One region of the Vibrio agarivorans genome, then DNA from elsewhere that is predicted to be linked to it. Evidence: predicted binding sites of a transcription regulator. Region 1 holds the regulator's gene; each other region holds the start of a gene.
The links. Region 1 encodes PurR, which represses purine synthesis genes. Its sites were predicted from a motif close to TNANGNAAACGTTTNCNTNA; they were not measured.
Positions count from the first base shown of each region.

Region 2: metK (methionine adenosyltransferase) is a predicted target of PurR. The motif match lies at 2,611-2,630, and genes of this name have one in related genera.
Region 3: glyA (serine hydroxymethyltransferase) is a predicted target of PurR. The motif match lies at 4,707-4,726, and genes of this name have one in related genera.

Region 1 is NZ_JAUFQF010000001.1:34,165-42,190, reverse strand. It holds gene ahpF (alkyl hydroperoxide reductase subunit F) at 1-1,413, opposite strand, end outside; gene ahpC (alkyl hydroperoxide reductase subunit C) at 1,622-2,179, opposite strand; gene torR (two-component system response regulator TorR) at 2,467-3,180, opposite strand; gene torD (molecular chaperone TorD) at 3,550-4,203, shown strand; gene purR (HTH-type transcriptional repressor PurR) at 4,395-5,402, shown strand; cyclic di-GMP riboswitch class I at 5,546-5,656, shown strand; gene QWZ05_RS00190 (TfoX/Sxy family DNA transformation protein) at 5,768-6,358, shown strand; gene QWZ05_RS00185 (TVP38/TMEM64 family protein) at 6,495-7,196, shown strand; gene QWZ05_RS00180 (putative signal transducing protein) at 7,210-7,521, shown strand; gene QWZ05_RS00175 (alpha/beta fold hydrolase) at 7,563-8,026, opposite strand, start outside.
Region 2 is NZ_JAUFQF010000004.1:551,016-559,041, reverse strand. It holds gene QWZ05_RS10905 (SprT family zinc-dependent metalloprotease) at 1-39, opposite strand, end outside; gene QWZ05_RS10900 (DUF2189 domain-containing protein) at 106-900, opposite strand; gene metK (methionine adenosyltransferase) at 1,301-2,455, opposite strand; gene tkt (transketolase) at 2,764-4,776, shown strand; gene QWZ05_RS10885 (glycosyl hydrolase 2 galactose-binding domain-containing protein) at 4,909-5,679, shown strand; gene QWZ05_RS10880 (DUF2061 domain-containing protein) at 5,686-6,057, opposite strand; gene QWZ05_RS10875 (universal stress protein) at 6,185-6,622, opposite strand; gene QWZ05_RS10870 (TRAP transporter permease) at 6,673-8,026, opposite strand, start outside.
Region 3 is NZ_JAUFQF010000004.1:172,860-180,885, reverse strand. It holds gene QWZ05_RS09210 (methyl-accepting chemotaxis protein) at 72-2,111, shown strand; gene QWZ05_RS09205 (ArsR/SmtB family transcription factor) at 2,202-2,516, opposite strand; gene QWZ05_RS09200 (permease) at 2,687-3,673, shown strand; gene QWZ05_RS09195 (YitT family protein) at 3,716-4,315, opposite strand; gene glyA (serine hydroxymethyltransferase) at 4,783-6,033, shown strand; gene QWZ05_RS09185 (LysR family transcriptional regulator) at 6,082-6,951, opposite strand; gene QWZ05_RS09180 (MFS transporter) at 7,056-8,026, shown strand, end outside.

The DNA of each region.
Region 1 (8,026 bases):
TTCACCTCGAGGTGAAAGGGCAACACCAGAGTCTTTCAGCCACTCACTGTTTGGCACTAGACCGATTTGAACAAAAATGCCCGCAAGATCAATCTGCTTTTTCTCGCCTGTGTTGCGGTCAATATATTCAAGACCCGTTACACGTGTTTCATCACCTAACACTTCTGTGGTTTGTGCCATCGTGATGATGTCGATGTTTGGTGTGCTGTTGGCTTTGTCGATAAGTACTTGGTCAGCGCGTAGTGTGTCAGCGAATTCCAATACAGTTACATGCTCAACAATACCCGATAAATCAATTGCCGCTTCGATACCCGAGTTACCGCCACCGATTACCGCAGTGCGCTTGCCTTTAAACAGTGGACCATCACAGTGTGGGCAGTATGCAACACCTTTGTTGCGATACTCTTGCTCACCCGGCACATTCATTTCACGCCATCTTGCACCCGTGCTTGTAATCACTGTTCTTGAACGCAGTACCGCACCACTTTCCAGCACAACATGTGTGTAGCCATCTTCGGTGTCTTTCGCATCAATGATGTTTGCTGCACGCTGCTCTGTCATGACATCGACACCGTACTCTTTTACGTGCTCTTCTAGGCTAGCAACCAGCTTAGGACCTGTCGTTGCTTTCACAGAGATGAAGTTCTCAATCGCCATAGTATCCATAACCTGACCACCAAAGCGTTCTGCAACCACACCGGTGCGAATACCCTTACGTGCTGCGTAGATTGCTGCCGATGAGCCAGCAGGGCCACCACCAACCACAAGGACATCAAACGGTTCTTTCTCGTTTAGTTTCAGTGCTTGCTTCTCTGCTGCGCCCGTATCGACTTTATTTAAAATCTCAGCTAAAGACATGCGCCCTTGACCAAACAGTTCACCATTAATGTAAACACTTGGTACAGCCATAATATCGCGCTGCTTCACTTCATCTTGGAATGCTGCGCCATCTACCATAGTCGCTGTCACTAGCGGGTTAATTGCCGACATCATATTGAAGGCTTGAACCACTTCCGGACAGTTCTGACAAGATAGAGAGATAAAAATCTCGACATTAAGTGGCTTATTTAGCTGTTTGATCTGCTCAATTACATCTGCTTCCAACTTAATTGGGTGACCGCCACTGTGCAGCAGTGCAAGGACTAGTGATGTGAACTCATGTCCCATTGGCAGACCAGCAAAACCGATCGCCGTGCCTTTTTCTTCATTACGCACCTGCATTACAGGTTTGCGCTCACTTGCTTGATCATCGCGCTTCACCGAAATCTTATCGGTCAGTGAAGCAATATCTTGCGCAAGTGCATCGAGCTTGCCTGCGGTTTCGCTGTCATCAAGGCTTAGGACAAGCTCAACATGGTTTTTTAAGTTTTCTAAGTACGCTTTAAGCTGCTGCTTCATGGCTTGGTCTAACATGGGAATACCTGCTAACTGTAAACTGGTGACTACTGAATTTATGGCATCAGTAAGATTCAAAAAAGGATAATAAAAAAGGGTTATCTTATTGATGCTTAGTTATTTGTTTTTGCTGGATTATTGATTGAAACCTAGTTAACTAAGGTGCATACCCCACCCTTTAGGAGCAAGAAGCGGAGCATGCAAACTAGAGTCTAATCAAGGTTGATTAGATTTTACCTACTAGGTCTAGAGAAGGAGCTAGCGTTTCTTCGCCTTCTTTCCACTTAGCTGGGCAAACTTCACCTGGGTTGTTTGCTACGTATTGAGCTGCTTTCACTTTACGAAGTAGGTCTTCTGCGTCACGACCGATACCTTCTGCAGTGATTTCCATTGCTTGAATCGTACCTTCTGGGTCGATTAGGAAAGTAGCGCGGTCTGCAAGACCTTGACCTTCACGCATTACGTTGAAGTTGTTTGTGATAGTGCCAGTTTGGTCACCTACCATGAAGTACTCGATAGTACCGATTTTGTCTGAAGTATCATGCCATGCTTTGTGAGAGAAGTGAGTATCTGTAGATACTGAGTAAACTTCTACGCCGCGAGATTGAAGCTCTGCGTATTTCTCTTGTAGGTCAACAAGTTCAGTAGGACATACGAAAGTGAAGTCAGCTGGGTAGAAGAAGAATACTGCCCATTTACCTAGAACGTCTTGCTCTGTAACTTCTACGAAGTCGCCGTTTTTGAATGCTGTAGCGTTAAATGGTTTGATAGTAGTGTTGATCATGACTTAGTCTCTCTTTATGTGATTGTTTGACACTTCGCTGTGTCGTTGAGGTAATAATGCACTTGAGAGAGAAATTTTAGAAATTGTCTGTTTCTATCAAATCAATAGAAGATTCCTATCAAACATCATTGGCAATGCCTATCAAAAAGAAATTCATGAAAACAAGCACCTATTAAACCTCAACTAATAACAGGCCACAGAAAAAAGAATCAGAGCAGCCACCAGAAACAAAAAATGGAGCCTAAGGTTATAGGCTCCATTTTCTCATGTTGGGAAATCGCTCACGGCTAATCGCCTGCAAACATATAACCTTCACCATGTACCGTGACAAAAATTTGCGGGTTCTTCGGGTCGAACTCCATCTTTGCGCGCATGCGTCGAATCAGCACATCGATAGTACGATCATTAGGGGCATCGACTCGATGGCTAATCATACTCAATATACGATCGCGACTTAACACTTGTCTTGGATGCGATGATAGTGCAACCAACAGTTCATATTCCGCCTTCGTCAGCTTTACGGGTTCACCATCGCGGCTCAGAGCTCGGCGCTGAATATCAAATGTCCACTCACCAAAACGCACGAGATTATCATCTTGCTCTGGCTCTTCCTCTTTCACCGCCTCTCGTCCGGTCAGTGAGATACGCCAAAGCAGATTTTTTACCCGAACGAGAAGCTCACGCAATTCAAACGGTTTGGTCACATAGTCATCGGCCCCCATTTCTAGGCCAACAATCTTGTCTATGCTATCGGTACGTCCTGTTACCAAAATAATTCCGATGTCTGATTGTCCGCGTAACTCTCGCGTCAGCATCAAGCCATCTTCTCCTGGCAAGTTAATGTCTAGCATCACCAAGTCAACCTCAGCTTGCTGTAGACACTCTCGCATTTCTGATCCTGAACTCGCCTCACTTACTGTGTACCCTTCATTTTGAAAGTACCCAACAAGCTTGCTGCGTGTCACTAGATCATCTTCAACAACTAGAACGTGATAGCTCATGTTATTCTCTTTACTCGGAAATTACTTAGTCCCATTCATAATTAGACATATTTAGATTGTATTCAACCTGAAGATGCGCTTTATTCCGATTTTATTGATAAACAGCAAGCTCTCCCGGTCTTTCGCCGCCTACACCTTCATTTCAATAAGCAACTCTATGCTCTAAATTGGTAACTGAAAGTTGTTCGTCCCGCTCAGCGCTAAACACAATTAGCTATAAACCATCACTTTCTGACACAGATGCCGATAACACTATTCACATTTTCCCTTTATACTCCACCTATCAGATAGATAGGACTCTAATGAGCAACTGCATCAGAGTCAGATTATACTTAAAACTTATCCATAGATGATTTGGAGCTTCGTGTGATTGAAGAGATCAAAGCGTTCAACGAAAAACGCGCAGAGATTTATTGGTGGCTGTCTAGCCTATTCGCCAGTGAGCTTGATGAACAAGGACTTGAGCAATACCAAAGCCCTGAAATTCGCGCATTCTTGGCAGGCCTTGGTGAAAATATTCAGCTGAAAAAGCCCGTTGATAAGTTGGTGGATGCACTCAATCGCCTACAAGACCGTGAAGATGCCCAGCTTGAGCTTTCCGCAGATTTCTGTGAACTGTTTCTAAAATCAGATAAAGAAGGCGCGTTGCCTTATGCCTCTATCTATTTGGACAAATCGGGTAACCTCAACGGTAAGCCGGCTGAAGAAATGACCAAAGTCTTAGCGGCTCACAACATTCAAGTCAGCCAAGCTCTGAACGAGCCCGCAGACCACATTGCAATAGAGCTCGATTTTCTTGGTAACCTAATCATTCGCTCAAACGAATTAGAACAAGAAAAACACCTTAATAGTGCCTTGGTTGAACAAGCCGAGTTCATTCGTCAACATATCTTGAGCTGGACCCCGCAATTTAATGCACTTTGTCAGCAAAAAGACGAGTTTGGCTTCTATTCTGCCGTGAGTAGTCTATTAGTTGCATTTCTTGAGCTAGACTGTCTATATCTACTGGACGAACCATCTTAATCAAAAACGATTAAGATTGCGTCGCTAACGATAGCAGTCTAGAATACTCGGATATTTTTAAACCGCTTTCGATAAAGCGGTTTTTTATTTGGTTTTTTCCCTAGGCGACTACCGCAACACGGCTCATATTTGGTTGAAGACAACGCTGAGCAACGTGCGGTAAATAAGAAATACAATTAAGGACCACTCCTATGGCCACTATTAAAGATGTTGCGCGTCTTGCCGGTGTCTCTACTACCACTGTATCGCATGTCATCAACAAAACGCGATTTGTAGCTGAAACAACTCAAGAAAAAGTAAATAAGGCAGTAAAAGAGCTTAACTACGCTCCTAGTGCTGTCGCTCGTAGTTTGAAATGTAATACCACGCGTACCATCGGTATGCTGGTGACTCAATCTACCAATCTATTCTTCTCTGAGGTTATCGACGGCGTAGAAAGCTACTGCTACCGTCAAGGCTACACACTTATCCTTTGTAATACGGGCGGTATCTACGAGAAACAACGTGACTACATCCGCATGCTCGCTGAAAAGCGTGTTGATGGTATCTTGGTGATGTGTTCAGACCTGACTGAAGAACTGAGTGAAATGTTAAACGGCCACCCTGATATTCCTAAAGTGATCATGGATTGGGGTCCTGAAACATCACAAGCCGATAAGATTATCGATAACTCGGAAGAAGGTGGCTATCTCGCAACTAAATACCTTATCGACAATGGCCATAAAAACATCGCTTGTTTGAGCGGTCACTTCGAGAAGGCGGCTTGTAAAGAGCGAATTAACGGTTTCCGCCGCGCGATGGGTGAAGCAAAACTTAACGTTGTGGAAGACTGGATTTTAGAAGGTAATTTCGAGTGTGATACTGCGGTATTAGCGGCAGATAAAATCGCAGCGATGGATGAAAAGCCAACCGCTGTGTTCTGTTTCAATGACACCATGGCTTTAGGCCTAATGAGTCGTCTACAAGAGAATGGCATCCGTATTCCTGATGATATGTCTGTTATCGGTTATGACAACATCGAGCTTGCAGAATACTTCTCACCACCACTAACGACCGTTCACCAGCCGAAACGCCGTGTGGGTAAGAATGCATTTGAAATCCTTCTGGAGCGCATCAAAGACAAAGAGCACGATAAGCGTGTGTTTGAAATGCACCCAGAAATTGTTGAGCGTTTAACGGTACGCAACCTTAATAATTAAGCGTCTGATTTCATAACAAATTTAATAACCCTGACACTATGCATACAAATGCAAAATGTCAGGGTTATTTTTTGGAATCAACATCACACTATCGATCTTGAAGATGTGATACCTATTCCGCTTTTCATTATGCTCTCTTAAAGCCACGCACAGGGCAAACCATCTGAGAAGGTGGGACGCAAAGCCTCCGGCCTTAACCAGTCATTTTATTCATGTTTATGATATAATTATGGAAAGGTAGCGGGGTTGCCGATGGTAAAACTACACTAGCATAACCTTTCTATGACATAAGTTTGTGTTGTTTTTGCTATTCTCTCGGGCCTGAATTTGGTGGCGTGAATGTTTCTTCACCGAGATTACAAAGCATGGATAAACCGATATTAAAAGACTCGATGCGCTTATTCGAGCAACTTGGCAGTGTCAAGTCCCGATCAATGTTTGGCGGCTTTGGCATATTCGTCAATGACACCATGTTTGCATTGGTTGTCAAAAACAAACTGCATGTGCGTAAATGTGCTGCGTTGGATTCTGCTATTTCAGAACATAAACTGGAACCTTACGTCTATGAAAAGCGTGGTTTCCCCGTTGTCACTAAGTATTTTCAACTGCCAGACACCTGGGTCAATGAACAGAATCAACTGCTAAAGGTTGCTCAAGTTGCACTTAAAGCCGCAACTGAAGACAAGATAAAGCAAGAGACAACCAAGCCACAACGCTTGAAAGATCTGCCAAATCTTCGCCTAGCGACCGAGCGAATGTTGAAAAAAGCAGGAATCGAGACTGTCACCCAACTTGAAGAAGCGGGGGCGGTGCGCGCTTATCAAGCCATTCAAGAATCCCACACGACGCCTGTTAGCTTAGAGCTGCTCTACTCTCTTGAAGGGGCAATTCGTGGCACTCACTGGACAGTGATTCCACAGACACAACGTGAAAGCCTAGCGAATCAAATAAACTAGCCAATCGGATTTTATAAAATAAACAAAGTCAGCTAATTGCTGACTTTGTTTATTTTGATTGAAAGAAATTTAACACCTATCCTGTCTCTATACGTAAGTGATTCATCATCTTAAATCAGCGACAGGAGTCAACGTGATGAGCAAACTCTTAAACCCCAAAGTCATTATTGGCTTAGTGCTCGTAACAATCATCATCATATTGGCGACTCAATTTGGTCAATATCTCACATTAGAAAACGCCAAAGCGCAACAAGCTGCCCTTCGTGGTTTCATTGATGAAAACTTTCTTACTGCCGCAGCAATCTATTTCTTTGCCTATGTCGGAATAACCGCCTTCTCTGTTCCTGGCGCTGCCGTAGTGACCTTATTGGGTGCAGCGCTATTCGGCTTTTGGACGAGCTTACTACTGGTCTCTTTTGCCAGTACTATTGGCGCAACGTTGGCGTTTTTAAGCAGCCGCTTTTTGCTTCGTGATTGGGTACAAAGTAAGTTTGGCGACAAACTGAGCGTCATCAACCAAGGCGTTGAAAAAGATGGTGCACTTTATCTTGTTTCACTGCGCTTGATCCCGGTGTTTCCTTTCTTTCTAATTAACCTTCTAATGGGACTCACCCCAATCTCGGTCGGTCGCTTCTACCTATTTAGTCAACTGGGTATGCTGCCTGGTACTGCGGTTTATCTCAATGCCGGTACACAGTTGGCGCAAATCGACTCACTAGCCGGCATCATCTCCCCATCAGTTTTAGTGTCTTTTGCGCTGCTAGGGTTATTCCCGGTGATAATGAAGTGGGTGATGAACCGACTTGATCAAAAACGTAATGTTGCCCCTAGCAAATAGTTAGCGAGAACTCATGAAGATTTACTTTGCGAAACACCCACCAGAAGCGCACATTGTAGCTCAGATGCTACAGCAGTCGGGTATTGAGTGTGAGGTCCGTGGAGAGTCTCTATTTAGCCTACAGGGTGAATTACCCTTTAATGAAGAGACTTTCCCTCATGTTTGGCTAATTGATATTGCTAAGCATGCACACGCACAAGAACTGGTTGAAGAGTACCTTCGCCAACGCAATGAGGTAAAGGATTGGCAGTGCCTAGAGTGTAACGAAGAAAACGAAGGGCAATTTGGAGCTTGCTGGCAATGTGGAGCGACCGCTCCACATTAATTGATTCTATGGGCTCGACAAAACTATGTTAGCGAGTAAACCTATGCGAGCGAGTGACGTTGAATAAATCCGATGGAGTGCGAGTTGAACTCGTCGGGTTTTTCTACATTGCACACATGGCCACAATCTTCAATTTCCAACAGCTCACTTTTGTCGTGACGCGCAACCATCTCTTTCACCGGCTTGATGAACATGTAGTCACGGTCTCCCATCAAATAGAGCGTTGGGATCGGTAACTCTCTATCACGAAAGTAGCCCATCAACGGGTTAACATCAGCCGCTAACTTGAACCACCGCTTGAACTCTTTCTGACACAACTTGTTCGCTTCACGAATGAACAGGTGCCTTGACTCTCTTTGATTACGTTGCGGCATCACAATATAAGCAAACAAGCTGTATAACCACATATACGGGACAAAGTTCTTAGACCAGTCCCCGAGCTTTACAAGTACCTGAGAACGCGCATTTAAGCGAGTTACAGCACCACCTAGCACCATGCTTCTGA
Region 2 (8,026 bases), on a different contig from region 1:
CTGTTTGATGGTTTGGTGTTGTAGTTCACGATCTAGCAAAACAAAAGCCCCGAAGAAATTCGGGGCTAGAATACCTAAAGTTGGGCGAAAGCCCAATCTGTATATCTAGGGTTGATGTTTCTTTTTGATTGTTGAGTGGTAGGCATGCCATGTTCCGTAGCCGAGAATTGGCATAGTAAACAGCATACCAATACCGTAGGTTGCAAAGCCGAGAAGGATACCGCCGCCAATAATACCCGCCCAAACAATCATTGCACCAATATTGCTGCGTACGGCGTTCACACTGGTGAACACGGCTGTCATCATATCGACACGTCGCTCCATCATTAGTGGAATCGAAAAGGCTGAGATACTAAACACTACAGCTGCGAGCACAGCACCAACCACTGAACCGATCACCAAAAAGGGGAGAAAATCACTGAGGGGAGCCCCTTGCACAGAAGGGTAGATAGCGTGAAGCAGAGCGGCTATGCGCATCCAAAAAATCATAGCGACAGCCAACAATACCGCGAATGCCCATTGAGAAGATGAGTTGCGACCAATCGCCTTCATAGAGTGGGGTAGGCTAGCTTTGTGGCCTTTTTCTCGCTGCCAGCTCGCATCGTACAATCCAAGAGCGAGAAACGGGCCGATGAGCATATAGACAATCAAACTGGGCATAATGACCAGATGAGTACCTTGCCACTGAACCAGCAGCACAATACCAATGGCGGCCGCCATAAAGCACAATCCATAGAAGGCACTAATGATAGGCATACGAACAAAATCGTTCAGCCCGAGCGCTAACCAGTGAAAGGGAGCAGAGATACTGAGCGTGTTGCACGGTATGGTGCGAGCGTACTCATGGTCAGATTGCTTCTGCTTAGTGTCGAAATCTGACGAGTTGTAGGTGCGAGGCATGCGTCCTCCTTGATGCGTTCTAGTTACCTATCAGGAAAAAGCTTATCGCCGTAAGCAGACACATTCACGCAATCACCTGATAACAGTCGGTGCAGGGTCGAATGAAACACGACCTAATGCTACCGTTCTATCTATACGGTGCATGGCGGCATAAGGGACAGCAAACCATCATGTCGATGCAGAGACTATGTTCTCTCTAAGCACAAATCATAAGAAATAATCATGGGCTAAAAGGTTGTTATGGCGATACCGATGTAGTCAATAATGCATGACGACATTGGTATCGATTTGTTTGCATAGTGTTATAACTATCGACACGGATTGGCCAAAATTCAAATCTTTGTCGCACAAAAAAGCCCCAGCATGGCTGAGGCTTCGAATTCTTTGTGGTGATGTAGGCTTATTTGATGCCTGCAAACTCACGTAGAAGTGCTGCTTTGTCTGTCGCTTCCCATGGGAACTCTTCGCGACCAAAGTGACCGTATGCTGCTGTCTTCTTGTAGATAGGCTGAAGAAGGTTCAGCATCTCTTGTAGGCCGTATGGGCGTAGATCGAAGTTTTGGCGAACCGCTTCAACGATGATGTCGTGTGATACTTTTTCAGTACCAAACGTCTCAACCATGATAGACGTTGGATCAGCAACGCCGATAGCGTATGAAAGTTGGATTTCACAACGGTCAGCCATGCCTGCTGCAACGATGTTCTTCGCTACGTAACGTGCAGCGTAAGCTGCAGAGCGGTCAACCTTCGATGGATCTTTACCAGAGAATGCACCACCGCCGTGACGAGCTGCGCCGCCGTAGGTATCAACGATGATCTTACGACCCGTTAGACCACAGTCACCCATTGGGCCACCGATTACGAAACGACCAGTTGGGTTAATGAAGAAGTTAGTCTCTTTGTTGATCCACTCAGAAGGCAGTACTGGCTTGATGATCTCTTCCATTACTGCTTCACGTAGGTCAGGTGTTGAGATTGAATCACAGTGTTGAGTAGAAAGAACAACTGCGTCGATACCAACAATCTTACCTTGGTCGTATTGGAACGTTACCTGTGATTTTGCATCAGGACGCAACCAAGGTAGTGTGCCGTTCTTACGTACTTCCGCTTGTTTTTGCACAAGACGGTGAGAGTATGTGATCGGCGCTGGCATCAGAATGTCAGTTTCGTTTGTTGCGTAGCCGAACATGATACCTTGGTCACCAGCACCTTGCTCTTTAGGATCCGCTTTATCAACACCTTGGTTGATGTCTGGAGATTGCTTACCGATAGTGTTCAGAACAGCACAAGAGTCAGCATCAAAGCCCATGTCAGAGTGAACGTAACCAATTTCACGAACGGTTTCGCGAGTTAGCTCTTCGATATCAACCCATGCAGACGTTGTGATCTCACCACCAACCATTACCATGCCGGTCTTTACGTAAGTTTCACAAGCAACGCGAGCTTTAGGATCTTGCTCAAGAATTGCGTCTAGAACTGCATCAGAGATTTGGTCTGCAATTTTATCTGGGTGACCTTCTGAAACCGACTCAGAAGTGAATAGGTGCTTAGCCATGTGAGCTCCACTTTATTAACTATCTACATAGCCGTGTTTCACTGCACAAGGTTGGCAAAACGGCTATTAACAAAAATTTTCTGTAGGTGTTTCTACATCTAGACGTCTATTCTAGTTTTCAACAAATGAATTACAAGTGATTTTTAGTATTAATTAGAACCAAACGTTTGCGTAAACCACTACGGTTTTTAGGCTTATTTGCTTGGATAGAGCTCAAATTACTCAAGTAAACGTTTGCAGAGTGTGAATCGCTCTGCGACAATACCCGCGCTGCGAAGCAGCTTCATTTATCTTTTCTCATTCGCTTAATGCATTCAGGAGCAGACATGTCTTCTCGTAAACATCTAGCTAATGCAATCCGTGCTCTTAGCATGGACGGTGTTCAGCAAGCTAACTCTGGCCACCCAGGCGCACCAATGGGTATGGCTGATATCGCTGAAGTTCTTTGGCGTTCTCACCTAAATCACAACCCAACTAACCCTGAGTGGGCAAACCGCGACCGCTTTGTTCTTTCGAACGGTCATGGCTCAATGCTGATTTACTCACTACTGCATTTGTCTGGTTACGAACTATCAATTGACGATCTTAAGAACTTCCGTCAATTGCACTCAAAAACACCTGGCCACCCAGAGTACGGTTACGCTCCAGGTATTGAGACGACAACAGGTCCTCTAGGTCAAGGTATTACTAACGCAGTGGGTATGGCTATCGCTGAAAAAGCGTTGGCTGCTCAGTTCAACAAAGAAGGTCACGATATTGTTGACCACTTCACGTATGTCTTCATGGGTGACGGCTGTCTAATGGAAGGTATTTCGCATGAGGCATGTTCTCTAGCGGGTACTCTAGGCCTAGGCAAGCTGATTGCATTTTGGGATGACAACGGTATCTCAATTGACGGTGAAGTTGAAGGCTGGTTCTCTGACGATACACCTAAGCGTTTTGAAGCTTACGGTTGGCACGTTATCCCAGCAGTTGATGGTCACGATAGTGATGCAATTAATGCAGCGATTGAAGCGGCGAAGAATGATCCACGTCCAACGCTAATCTGTACTAAAACCATCATTGGCTTTGGTTCACCAAACAAGTCAGGTTCTCATGACTGTCACGGTGCACCACTTGGCCACGAAGAAATTGCAGCGGCTCGTGAGTTCCTTGGTTGGGAACACGGTCCGTTCGAAATCCCAGCAGACGTATACTCTGAGTGGGATGCGAAAGAAGCAGGTAATGCAAAAGAATCAGCTTGGGAAGAGAAGCTAGCAGCTTATGAAGCGGCTTACCCAGAGCTTGCAGCTGAGTTCAAGCGTCGTACTAACGGTGAGTTGCCAGCGCAATGGGAAGAGAAAGCAAACCAAATCATTGCTGATCTTCAAGCAAACCCTGCAAACATTGCTTCGCGTAAAGCATCTCAAAATGCGCTAGAAGCGTTTGGTCAAATGCTACCAGAATTCATGGGCGGCTCTGCTGACCTTGCACCATCAAACCTAACCATGTGGTCTGGCTCTAAATCACTAGAAGCGGATAAGTTTGACGGCAACTACATTCACTACGGTGTACGTGAGTTTGGTATGACGGCAATCATGAATGGTATTGCACTACACGGTGGTTTCGTACCATACGGTGCAACATTCCTAATGTTCATGGAATACGCGCGTAATGCAATGCGTATGGCTGCACTGATGAAGGTTCAAAACATTCAGGTTTACACGCATGACTCTATCGGTCTAGGCGAAGATGGCCCAACGCACCAGCCAGTTGAGCAAATTGCTTCTCTACGTGTAACACCAAACATGAGCACATGGCGTCCATGTGACCAAGTTGAATCAGCAGTAGCTTGGAAACTGGCAATTGAGCGTAAAGATGGCCCTACATCACTGATCTTCTCTCGCCAAAACCTGGCTCAACAAGAGCGTGATGCACAGCAAGTGGCTAACATCGCTAAGGGTGCATACATCCTTAAAGATTGTGCAGATAAGCCGGAGCTTATCATCATCGCAACTGGTTCTGAGGTTGAACTAGCAGTTGAAGCAGCGGCTCAATTGACGGCGGAAGGTAAGCAAGTTCGCGTAGTATCAATGCCATCAACGGATGCATTTGATAAGCAAGACGCAGCTTACCGTGAAGCGGTTCTACCATCAGATGTAACAGCGCGTATTGCAGTAGAAGCAGGCATTGCTGATTACTGGTACAAGTATGTTGGTTTTGATGGCCGCATTATCGGTATGACAACATTCGGTGAATCAGCACCTGCTGGTGAGCTGTTCAAGATGTTCGGTTTCACAACAGAGAATGTTGTAGAAACAGCTAAGGAACTGTTGGCATAAGCTTCACTTTGGCATAATCTCGCCTAAGCGCTAATAAAGCCTATAATTATAAATAGAAGGCCAGAGTCAGTGACTCTGGCTTTTTTTGTTGGTCAACGCTCACTGACCAGCATAGACGAGAGAAAGTAAAGCATGAAGCTATCATTAGCAGGCTGGTGGCAAGTCTCACCCCTGACCGATTTATCGATCCCGCAGGACGATATCACCTTTCCCGCACGACTGAGTTCGGTGCTGCCTTCCCATCTCACCGAGGCGCAGATTAGCGCTCAAGAGTGGCACTTAATGCATGACATCGAGCTTGATGAAGAACTCTTTGCGCCCGCTGTAGATTTAGTAATGAGTGAGGTCTCTCATTATGCAGAGGTTCGTGTGAATGGTGTTGCCGTATTCGATTGTCTTGGCGATCGACAAACGATGCGAAAGGATATTCGACCTTATCTACAAAAGGGACGTAATCGCCTTGAGTTACTGTTTTTGGAGCAGGAAGATGACTGGTTGCTCGAAGAGGAGCAAAGCCTAGGAGAGCATGTTGGTCATTCGCAACAGCCGATAGAGATTCTATCTGAGCCTTACTTGCAATTCATGCGTCACATTCGCTTAGAGAGGGTGGAAGTTGAACAGGTATGGCATCACGGTGGAGGTTGTGAGGTGCTTGTGAAACTGAATTATGATGTTCATCAATTTGGCTTAGCCTCGGCTTGCGTGCAGTTTAATGGGGTTAGTCTGCAACTGCCTATTGATTTGCGCCATCAATCTTTAACGGCATTGTTTCAGGTAGAGGCGCCTAAGGTGACGCAAGCGGATGAGAGAGGAGAAAAACTCAGTATAACCATAGAACAACACCAATATGAGTTTTTCATCCCACTTAACCCAGCAAACACATTGTCTAAGTTTGCTCTGTAGCTTGTTTTAAGCGGCAACAGGGTGGTTGCGCGTCCATACCTTTTCATGGAAGTAGTAAGCGATGGTGTTACACGCTGGCTCTATTGTCGCCATGATGCTACCAACCAATACGTCTCCAGTGAGTAAGTAGGCGACACCGAAGGCAACACTGAAGTGGACGGTGGCAAAGCTAGCGGTTTTGATAGTGGTTGAATTTGCAATCTTTCTCAATGAAGGCACTTTTAACCACGCTTTTTCGTGAAAGTAGAATGCAACAGTATTGACCATGGGTTCAATCATCGCGATTAAGCTACCGATAAGGATATCGCCAGTTAAAATGTAGCCAACGCTAAATGCGATGAAGAAATGAATCATTGCGAAGTTAAGAGTCTTTTTCATGAGAGTATCCTTATTGGTGTTTCGTTCTTTGCTATAATTAGTATTGATAATTATTCTCATTTAGTAAAGAAAAAAATACCTATCGCAGTGATAGGTATTTTTCTTAATGCTTAACTCTTTGTTTTACTTAGCCTTGAGGCTTAACGACTAAGACATTGATCGGTGAGTTTTGTACGACTTTGCTGGCAACAGAGCCGAGTACAACCTTATCGAGCTTCGAGCGCTTATGGCTTGGCATCACGATTAAATCAGCCCCAAGCTTCTCTGCGTATTCCAAGATAGTGGAGTACGCTTTGCCTTCCGCCACATGCGTTTTGTAGACGAGTTCTTCAGGTACATGCAGGTCTGCGAACTGTTTTAATTGCTGCTTCACGTCAGCCTTCATTTGTGCGGCAGCATCTTTCGGGAAGTATGTTGCAACCATAGACATATGAATGCCTGGCAGCACGTTTAAAAGATGAATTTGCGCCCCAGACTGCTTAGCATGCCACACTGCGAGGTTTAGAGCTTTGTCACTGAATCCTTTGTCATTAAGGTCTACAGGTACAAGAATTTGCTTAAACATTCTTTATCTCTTTTTGTATCGGCTCAGCGTTTCCTGCTGAGCCATATTTGTTAGGCGCTAACTTGCTCCTTGCGAGCGCGACGTAATTGATTCCAGCCCATCAAGCAAACGATCAATAGTGTCGGTACGAAGACCCACTCTTTCATTGGTCGTTCGGCTTTTTGGACGATAGATTTAATTTCCCAATCGAAGTCGATACCCGATGCTTCGGCTGGGCTGCCGAATTCAACCATATCAACCAGCATTTTGCCCTCGTCTTCGATAAGCATTAGTCCCATAGAAGAGATACGATCTTCTGCACCGACAGCTTTATCATCGAAGGGTAACTTAACCGTTTTTTCTACGTATCGACCGTCAAGTGTTTCCCCGGCAACTTCAAGGCGCACAGCCTCACCGACGGGCAGAGCTTCGACAACTTCACTTAACTCGATACCCGGCTTTATCTCTTGTGCAGGATAGACCATGTCCCACCAAAAGCCAGGACGGAAGAAGGTAAAGGTTAGAACGAGCAGTAAGAGCGTCTCCCACCACTTATTGCGAGTAAACCACCAACCTTGAGTCGCTGCCGAAAACAGCAGCATTGCAATGATTGACGAGATTACTGTGAGCGCTAAGTGCCACCATGTATCAACTCCCATCATGAGTAGCTGCGTGTTGAATACAAACATGAAGGGTAGAATGGCAGTACGGATATCATAGGTAAAGCCCTGAATACCGGTACGAATAGGATCCGATTTCGCTATTGCAGCCGCGGCAAACGCAGCTAAACCCACTGGTGGTGTATCATCGGCTAAGATCCCGAAATAGAACACAAACAGGTGTACTGCGATGAGCGGGATGATCAATCCGTGGGCTGCACCAAGGGTAACAATCACCGGAGCCATTAGCGTTGATACAACGATGTAGTTTGCTGTAGTGGGCAGACCCATACCTAAAATCAAACTAATAATCGCGGTAAAGATCAGCACCAGGATAATGCTTCCGCCAGAGATATACTCTACAAAGTCAGTCATTACTAAGCCGATACCAGTGAGCGTAACAACCCCAACGACTGTACCAGCAGCAGCAGTTGCCACACCGATACCGATCATATTGCGCGCACCATTGACGAGGCTCTCTACCAAATCAACGCCACCGGCTTTTGCTTGTTCAGCCACATCGTTGGTCTTTGCCATGATAGCCATGATTGGGCGTTGAGTGATCAGGATGAAGATCATGAACACAGTTGCCCAAAATGCAGAGAGTCCTGGTGAGAAACGCTCTACTGTCAAACACCAGACTAAAACTACGATCGGTAGTAGGAAGTGGAGACCAGATTTAATCGTTGGGCCAGGTTCGGGAACTTCTGTCAACTCTGCATCAATTTCAATCTGGCCGTCTTTCATATGATTAGCTGAAATTTTA
Region 3 (8,026 bases), on a different contig from region 1:
GGCTTTGGTTTAGTTTTTCTAATTTCACGCGAAACCGCGTGCTGGTTTTGTCTATTCAAAATGGAAATGTCATGGCGCCTTCAAAAAGAAACAAAGAGAAACGCTCTATATCTTTGATTGGTTCGTTGAGTGTGATCTTTGGTCTAGTCATCGCTTTTTTTGTTGCACTGAGCTTACTAAGTGCCAACGGTCTTAATCAGGTCAAGCAGCAGTTTGACACCTTATCAGAGCGAGCGATGCCGCTGGCGATGAATAACGCCGCGCTCACTCAAGATGTTCTGGAGCAGTTAAAACTCCTTAATTATGGTACGCAGTTAGACTCTTCTCTTGAGCTAGAAAACACACGACAACGCATCAATGTGCTGAACGAGCGCAGTGATTTTCGCGTGCAAAACCTTTTTGAGATAGCAGAGCAACAAGAGGGTATTTTAAATACGCAGCAGCGCACTCTACTCGCCGAAAAAATTGTTGAGCTTCAGGCTCTAACGCAGAAAATTCTTGCCACACAATCTCAAGCTATTTTCATGAAAGCTCAGATTGATAAAGAGGTGACAGGGTTCCATTATGGCCTATCGTCGATTGGGCCGGAGATGAACCGTATTAGCTTATCGCTTGGCGGTGACAACCCGATGGTGGCTGATGCGGCAAGTCGATTCATTGCCAATGCAAGTTCAATGGAAAGCACATTCTTAACCTTGATGATGCAAGACGAGCTCGAGCGCGCGCAGAGTGAATATCGTGAAATGCGCAACCGAATTGCAGGTATTTCACTGGCCTATGATGACTTTGCTCAGTGGCTCCCAGAAATCAAAGAGTTCGCTAGTATGACGACTTCATATGACATGGTGATGCAAGGTTTTGAAGACAGCGGTGTTTTAGGCAAAATTTTAGACCGACTGGAGTTGATGGAAACCCAGGATGATGATTTAGCAAAGGCGGCAGTGTTGGCCGATGAAACGACATTGCTTCTGAGTGAGATCTCCGATACAGCGGCAAGTCTAATCGACTCAGGTCAGCAAGTAGTCAATGAGACCATTCAGCGCAATATCATCATGTTGATGTCGGCGACGGTTGGCTTGATTGTGATGGTCAGTACGCTGTTTTTTGTTCTGCGCCGTTGGATCAATCAGTCTCTCAAGAGTATTTTTAACCAGTTGATTAAGCTGACGGAGCACGATTTGCGTGGCCAGGCGGTTGTTGATGGGCCAACAGAGATTCGTGATATCGCGAGTAAGCTCAATCAGGTTGTCGACTCAACTCACTCTTCGATTGAAATCGTGACGCGTAACTGTGAAACCCTATATCAAACAGCCGAGATCAGTCACAGTGCTGCGGAAGAGACGCGCAATAGTTTGTCAGCCCAAAGCAGTTCGTTAGAGAGCATGGTGACGACCGTCACTGAGCTAGAAGCATCAATTAAAGAAATTGCTAACATGACCACCGAGTCATTCAATAACTCTCAAGAAGCAGAGGAGTTTGCGACGGTTGGCTTGGCTGCGATGGAAGATAATCGTGAGCGTCTGCAGCAGCTAGAAAACACGTTAAGCCGCAATGAACACTCGATGAATGAACTGGATGCGAAAGTCGGTCAAATCAGTGAAATGGTGGATTTGATTAGCGGCATCGCAGACAACACCAACCTATTGGCGCTGAATGCTGCGATTGAAGCGGCGCGTGCTGGGGATATGGGACGTGGTTTTGCCGTTGTTGCGGATGAAGTACGTAAGCTCGCGAGTGACACAACCGCGCAAACCAGCAATATTCGCCAAATGATGGAAGAGCTGATGGTTGCGGCACAAAGCTCACGCCAGTCAGTGACAGAATCACGTGAAGAGATGACGTTTGCTTTGGAGTCCAGCGAACGTGTTAAGAGCTCATTTGAGGATATCGAATCATCAATTAGCCAAATTCGTTTGCGTGTAGAGCACGTCTCCGCTGCAACAGAAGAGCAGCAGCGTGCGACTGCAGATGTGAGTCGCTCTATTGTTCACGTCAATGATCAGAGTGACAACTCGAACTTACAGTTGGCTTCATTGGTGGAAAGTGCCGAACAAGTGGCAGACATCGCTGGTCATCAGCAAGCGATGTTACATAAGTATGAGCTGAACTAAGTCAATGATATATCGTTAAATAGTAAAGGGAGAGAACGAATAAGTTCTCTCCCTTTTCGTTTTGGATACCGCAGTTCTGGATACCTCAGTTCAGGGTTTGCCTAAATCTTCAGAGCACTCTTCATCGATGCAGCACTCGTCTTGCAAAAATCCGATCACTGTATTGAGCTTTTGATACTCTGCCACACAGTAGAGGGTGCGTCCCTCACGACGTTGAGACAAGAGCCCAGCTGATGTCAGAGTCGAAATATGGTGAGAGAGGGTAGAGCCGGGGATCCCGAGCTTTTCTTGTAATCCACCTACCGCTATCCCTTGGTGCCCAGCTCTTACGACACTTTTATAAATACTCAATCGAGTTGGATGACCGAGCTCTTTGAGGGCTTTGGCTACCGCTTCTAACTCCATCTTATCCCCTACGTACAAATTCGATGTTTCTAGAATTATAGCTAAATTCATCCGAAACAGTCGCTTAAAATTTTATTTCGATATTTGTCGAAATAACTCTTGTGCACAAGGTTTATATTTCTATAATTATCGAAATATAAGGTGAGATTCTAGACAGTTTGGAGAAAATGATGAATCAACAATGGCTACACATGGCTCAAGAGGCGGCGGGGATGCTTGTTTTTCTCGCAGTGGAGTTGACCATACTCTTTTTGGCGATCAGTTACGTGGTCGGTGTATTACAGAGCTACTTAACACCAGAGAAAATTCAATCAGTGTTAAGCTCGCAAAATGGCAAAGGCTACTTGGTCGCGGCGCTGATGGGTTCGATCACACCATTCTGCTCATGCTCGACAATCCCTTTCTTGAAAGGGCTGTTGAGAGCGAGAGCAGGTTTCGGGCCTATGATGGTTTTCCTGTTTGCAAGTCCTCTATTGAACCCAATCATTATTGGCTTGTTTGTGGTGACCTTCTCATGGCAAGTGGCGCTGTTCTACTTCCTGGTGGCGATGTTGGTCTCTGTGGTTGCTGGCTATGTTTTAGAGAAGCTAGGCTTTGAACGCTATATTAAGCCAGAAGCTTATGAAAGTGAGTCTAAACCAAGTTGCTCCTCTTCAAGCAATTCATCGTGTGGTGATGAGCCAAAACCCGCAACGTCTTGCTGCTCTGGTAGTAAAAGTAACATCCCCGTTTCAACTTGGAGAACAAACCGCTGGGGCAAAATCTGGCTGGCAACATGGAAAGATTTTAAACAAGTCTTGCCTTATCTGATGCTAGGTATCGCCATTGGTTCATTCATCTATGGTTTTATTCCAACGGACTTTATCGCTCAATACTCAGGCTCAAATGCTTGGTATGCCATTCCCGTAGCAGCCGTGATTGGTATTCCTCTTTATATCCGTGCAGAGGCTGTGATTCCACTGAGTGCTGCACTGGTCAAAAAGGGCATGGCATTGGGTTCTGTGATGGCGTTGATTATTGGTAGCGCAGGTGCGAGTTTGACTGAGCTGATTCTATTGAAATCGATCTTTAAGAATCAAATGCTGGTGGCTTTTGTTGGAGTTATCTTGACCATGGCGGTAGGGGCTGGTTTGCTTTATAACGTGATGTTTGTGTGAGATTGAGAAGGGAAGATTAACTATCTTCCCTTCATTTTTACGCTATGAATAGCTGACGGTGTAGCGAGTCGGCTTATGATTCATACCCAACACCAAGTTCAATATCACTGCCCCCAGTACCGACAATCCAATCACCCAAGGCGTGACAAACAAACTCGATGCAATCAAAATCGCCGCATCAATCGCCATCTGGGTTTTACCCACTGAAATACCAAACTTATCTTGAACAAACAGACATAGCACATTAAAGCCGCCGAGGCTTGAGCGATGACGGAACAGAATCAGCATTCCTAAGCCCATCAGTAGCCCACCCGCAATGGCACAATAAATAGAGTTGATATGATCGACAGTGATCAGCAAATGTAGATGATCGGCAAAGATAGAGACCAGCCCGCCAGAAATTGCACTATTGATGGCAAAACGACGACCAAAGCGCTGCCACGCCATTAAGTAGAAGGGAATGTTGCATGCAAAGTAAAGCACACCGAATGTTAGAGGTATGATTTGCGATAGCAACAGTGCTAGCCCTGTTGTACCGCCCGTAAGAAGCTGCGCGTTTTGTAAAAAGAACACCCCCTGAGCTACCAAAAATGTTCCCGTGATTATCGCAATCCAATCTTCTTTATTTGTGTGCTTTTCCATGACGAATCCAGCTGAGCAATCTTGTTTGTTGTTTATGAAATTTTGAGCGCGAATAGTATGAGAAAGGAATAACGAAAAATAGGTCTGCAAATAAATTATCATGTCGATATGTCAGTGGATTTATACACACTGTAAACCGTAAAAGTTGACGATAACGTTGGACAAGAACTTAACGATGCTCGTTACGTACAAACTTGTCAGATGTCTATAAGAAATTACGAATTCTACGTCGCAATTAATCGGTCAAAAACGTACTATGGAGTCAGACTAAATGCGTACTTATTGCCAACATGAACAAAATCGAGGTTGAGTATGAGAAAACTGCATAATAAATTGTGCAGATACCTCTTTATGATCTAGATCAAGTTATGTAGAATGTGCGCCAAATCGATGACGAAAACGTTTGCGTCACGTCATTGAGCTGTTTTTTTGCAACTTTCAGTATAAATCTGAGTCAGGAGATACAGATGTTAAAGCGTGATATGAATATCGCAGATTACGATGCGGAACTATTCGCAGCAATCCAGGAAGAAACTCTACGTCAAGAAGAGCACATTGAGCTTATTGCTTCTGAGAACTACACAAGCCCACGTGTAATGGAAGCACAAGGTTCTCAGCTAACCAACAAGTATGCTGAAGGCTATCCTGGCAAGCGTTACTACGGTGGTTGTGAGTACGTAGATAAAGCGGAAGCTTTAGCGATTGATCGTGCTTGTGAACTGTTCGGTTGTGAGTACGCAAACGTTCAGCCTCACTCTGGCTCTCAAGCAAACAGCGCAGTATATATGGCGCTACTGAACCCAGGTGATACAGTCTTAGGTATGAGCCTAGCGCACGGTGGTCACCTGACTCACGGCTCTCCAGTAAACTTCTCAGGTAAACACTACAACGTTATCCCTTACGGTATCGATGAAGCAGGTCAGATCAACTACGACGAGATGGAGCAGCTTGCTGTAGAGCATAAGCCTAAGGTGATCATCGGCGGTTTCTCTGCTTACTCTCAAATCGTAGACTGGGCTCGCATGCGCGAAATCGCAGACAAAGTGGATGCGTACCTATTTGTTGATATGGCTCACGTAGCGGGTCTAATCGCAGCAGGCGTATACCCAACACCAGTACCACATGCTCATGTTGTGACAACAACAACGCACAAAACGCTAGCAGGCCCACGTGGTGGCCTTATCCTATCTAACGCTGGCGAAGACATGTACAAGAAGCTGAACTCGGCAGTTTTCCCTGGTGGTCAGGGCGGTCCTCTAATGCACGTGATCGCGGGTAAAGCGGTAGCGTTCAAAGAAGCGATGGAGCCAGAATTCAAAGAATACCAAGCGCGCGTTGTTAAAAACGCTAAAGCGATGGTCGCTCAATTCCAAGAGCGTGGTTACAAAATCGTATCAAACGGTACTGAAAACCACCTGTTCCTTGTTGACCTAATTGACAAAGACATTACAGGTAAAGAAGCGGATGCAGCACTAGGTGCAGCGAACATCACGGTGAACAAAAACTCAGTGCCAAACGACCCGCGTAGCCCGTTTGTGACTTCTGGTATCCGTGTTGGTTCTCCAGCGATCACTCGTCGTGGTTTCTCTGAAGCTGATGCGACAGAGCTTGCAAACTGGATGTGTGATGTTCTAGACAACATCGGCAACGAAGAAGTAATTGAAGCGACAAAAGCAAAAGTTCTAGAGATCTGTAAACGCCTTCCTGTTTACGCATAATCCCTAGCGAAATTGAATCAAAGCCCCAGCATTGGGGCTTTTTTTGTTCTAGCGGTTCTGTTTTACAAACTCAATAAACGTTCTATGTGCAATAGAGAGATAGCCATTCTTGCGCCAAGCAAGGGCTAGATTAAGCTCAACACTTTCATCAAATGGGATAGCGACAACGTCTTTTTCATAGTCCGTCACCATATCGAGTAGGGCGGTAATGGCAAACTCATTTTTGACGATGCTCAGAATGAGTGGTAACAGGTTAGTTTCAAATGAGAAATGCATAGGCATACCATACTCTTGCGCCTTCTTCTCGATAAAGTCTCGATGAAAATACCCAGCTTCAAACAACACTAGCTCATGTTGAAAGAACTCTTTTAAGCTGATAGTCGAGTGTTGTGCCAGTGGGTGCTGTTTTCCAACCGCTGCCACCATATTTGATGTGAGGAGATGGTCAGTTTCGAGAGTCTCTGCTTCGGTATAGTGGTTGATTACCCCGATATCGAGTGTTCCATCGAGCAGCATTTGACGAATAGAACGTGTGCCCGCATTGATCACCGTAAGTTTTAAGTTAGGGTATCGACTCTTGAAGGCCATTAAGATTTCCGGGAAATAGTAGGATCCCATCATACTCGGAACGCCTAACCGAACTTCTCCCTTGTCTAAGCCTCTGAGCTCTTCCATCGCTGTTTTCGTGTCTTCAAGCGACTGTTGAACCTGTTTCGCATGTTTGTAGAGCACTTCACCCTCTAATGTTAGAGAGACCTGTCTTCCTTTACGAAGGAATAGCGTCAACCCAAGATCTTGCTCTAGTTTTTTTATTGATATGCTCAAGGGAGGCTGTGCGATATTCAGGGTATGGGCGGCTTGGGTGAAGCTGCCATGTTCGGCGACAGCAACAAAGTGCTTGAGATAGTTAGCGTTCATGGATATCAAAATTATATACAAGAGATAGTTTTAATATATTTAATTAATTTCATTTTGGTTGCTAGATTGGTCACATGTTCTGCAATAACAGGTGTGAGTTTCTCATGGTTGAATATCAGTCTAAGCCTTACTATCGCATCACCTTCAGCCTCGCCCTTGGGGCGTTTCTTATCTTTTGTAACTTGTACTTGTTTCAACCGATGCTGCCTCAGCTCGCGCTCGAGTTCTCTGCGACTGCATTTCAAATCAATTGGGTGTTTGCCATCACCTCTCTGGTTCTCTCAGTGAGCTTGATTCCTTGGGCGGTCTATTCTGAGAGGCAAGGACGGCGACAAGTGATGCTAATGAGCTTGTTTTCGTTGCCTGTCGTGAGTGCGTTGATGCTCCTGTCTGACAGCTTGGTTTTGCTGATACTTGCGCGAGCGATTTTAGGGCTGTGTCTTGCGGGTTACCTAGCGGTTGGTGTGGCGTATTTAGTCGAAGAGTTAAGTGATAAAGCCTTTACTCATGCTATCGCTATCTATGTAGCGGCGAACTCAGTTGGTGGAATTTGTGGTCGTTTATTTGGAGGGCTTTTGCTTGAAGTAGGGCGCTGGCAAGTGGCGGTAGGTGTGATGGCTCTCTTTACCCTTCTGGGCGCTATTTTTGTGATGTATTGTTTGCCTAAACAACAGTATTTCAAACCGAAAGCGGGGCTTCTAAGGCATCATAACCGTGCTGTATTAAGGCATTTTCACAACAAGCCACTGTGGATAGCGATGCTCATTGGCGGCATTAACTTTGCCTTGTTTGTTAACTTATACACTGTAATGGGCTTTCGTCTTGTGGCTGAACCACATAACTTGCCTGTGGGGATCGCGAGTATGATTTTCTTGTGTTACCTGGCAGGCACGTTCAGTTCGAGCTTGTCGTCAAAATGGCGAGGGAGTACTAGCATGGGGATAGGGCTAGGGACTTTGTTGATGCTAGTGGGCATTGTTATCGCTTATATAGAGTCTATTTCTGCGATGGTATTGGGACTGTTGCTGATCAGCTTTGGCGCATTTTTTACCCATACTCTAGCGTACGCTTGGAC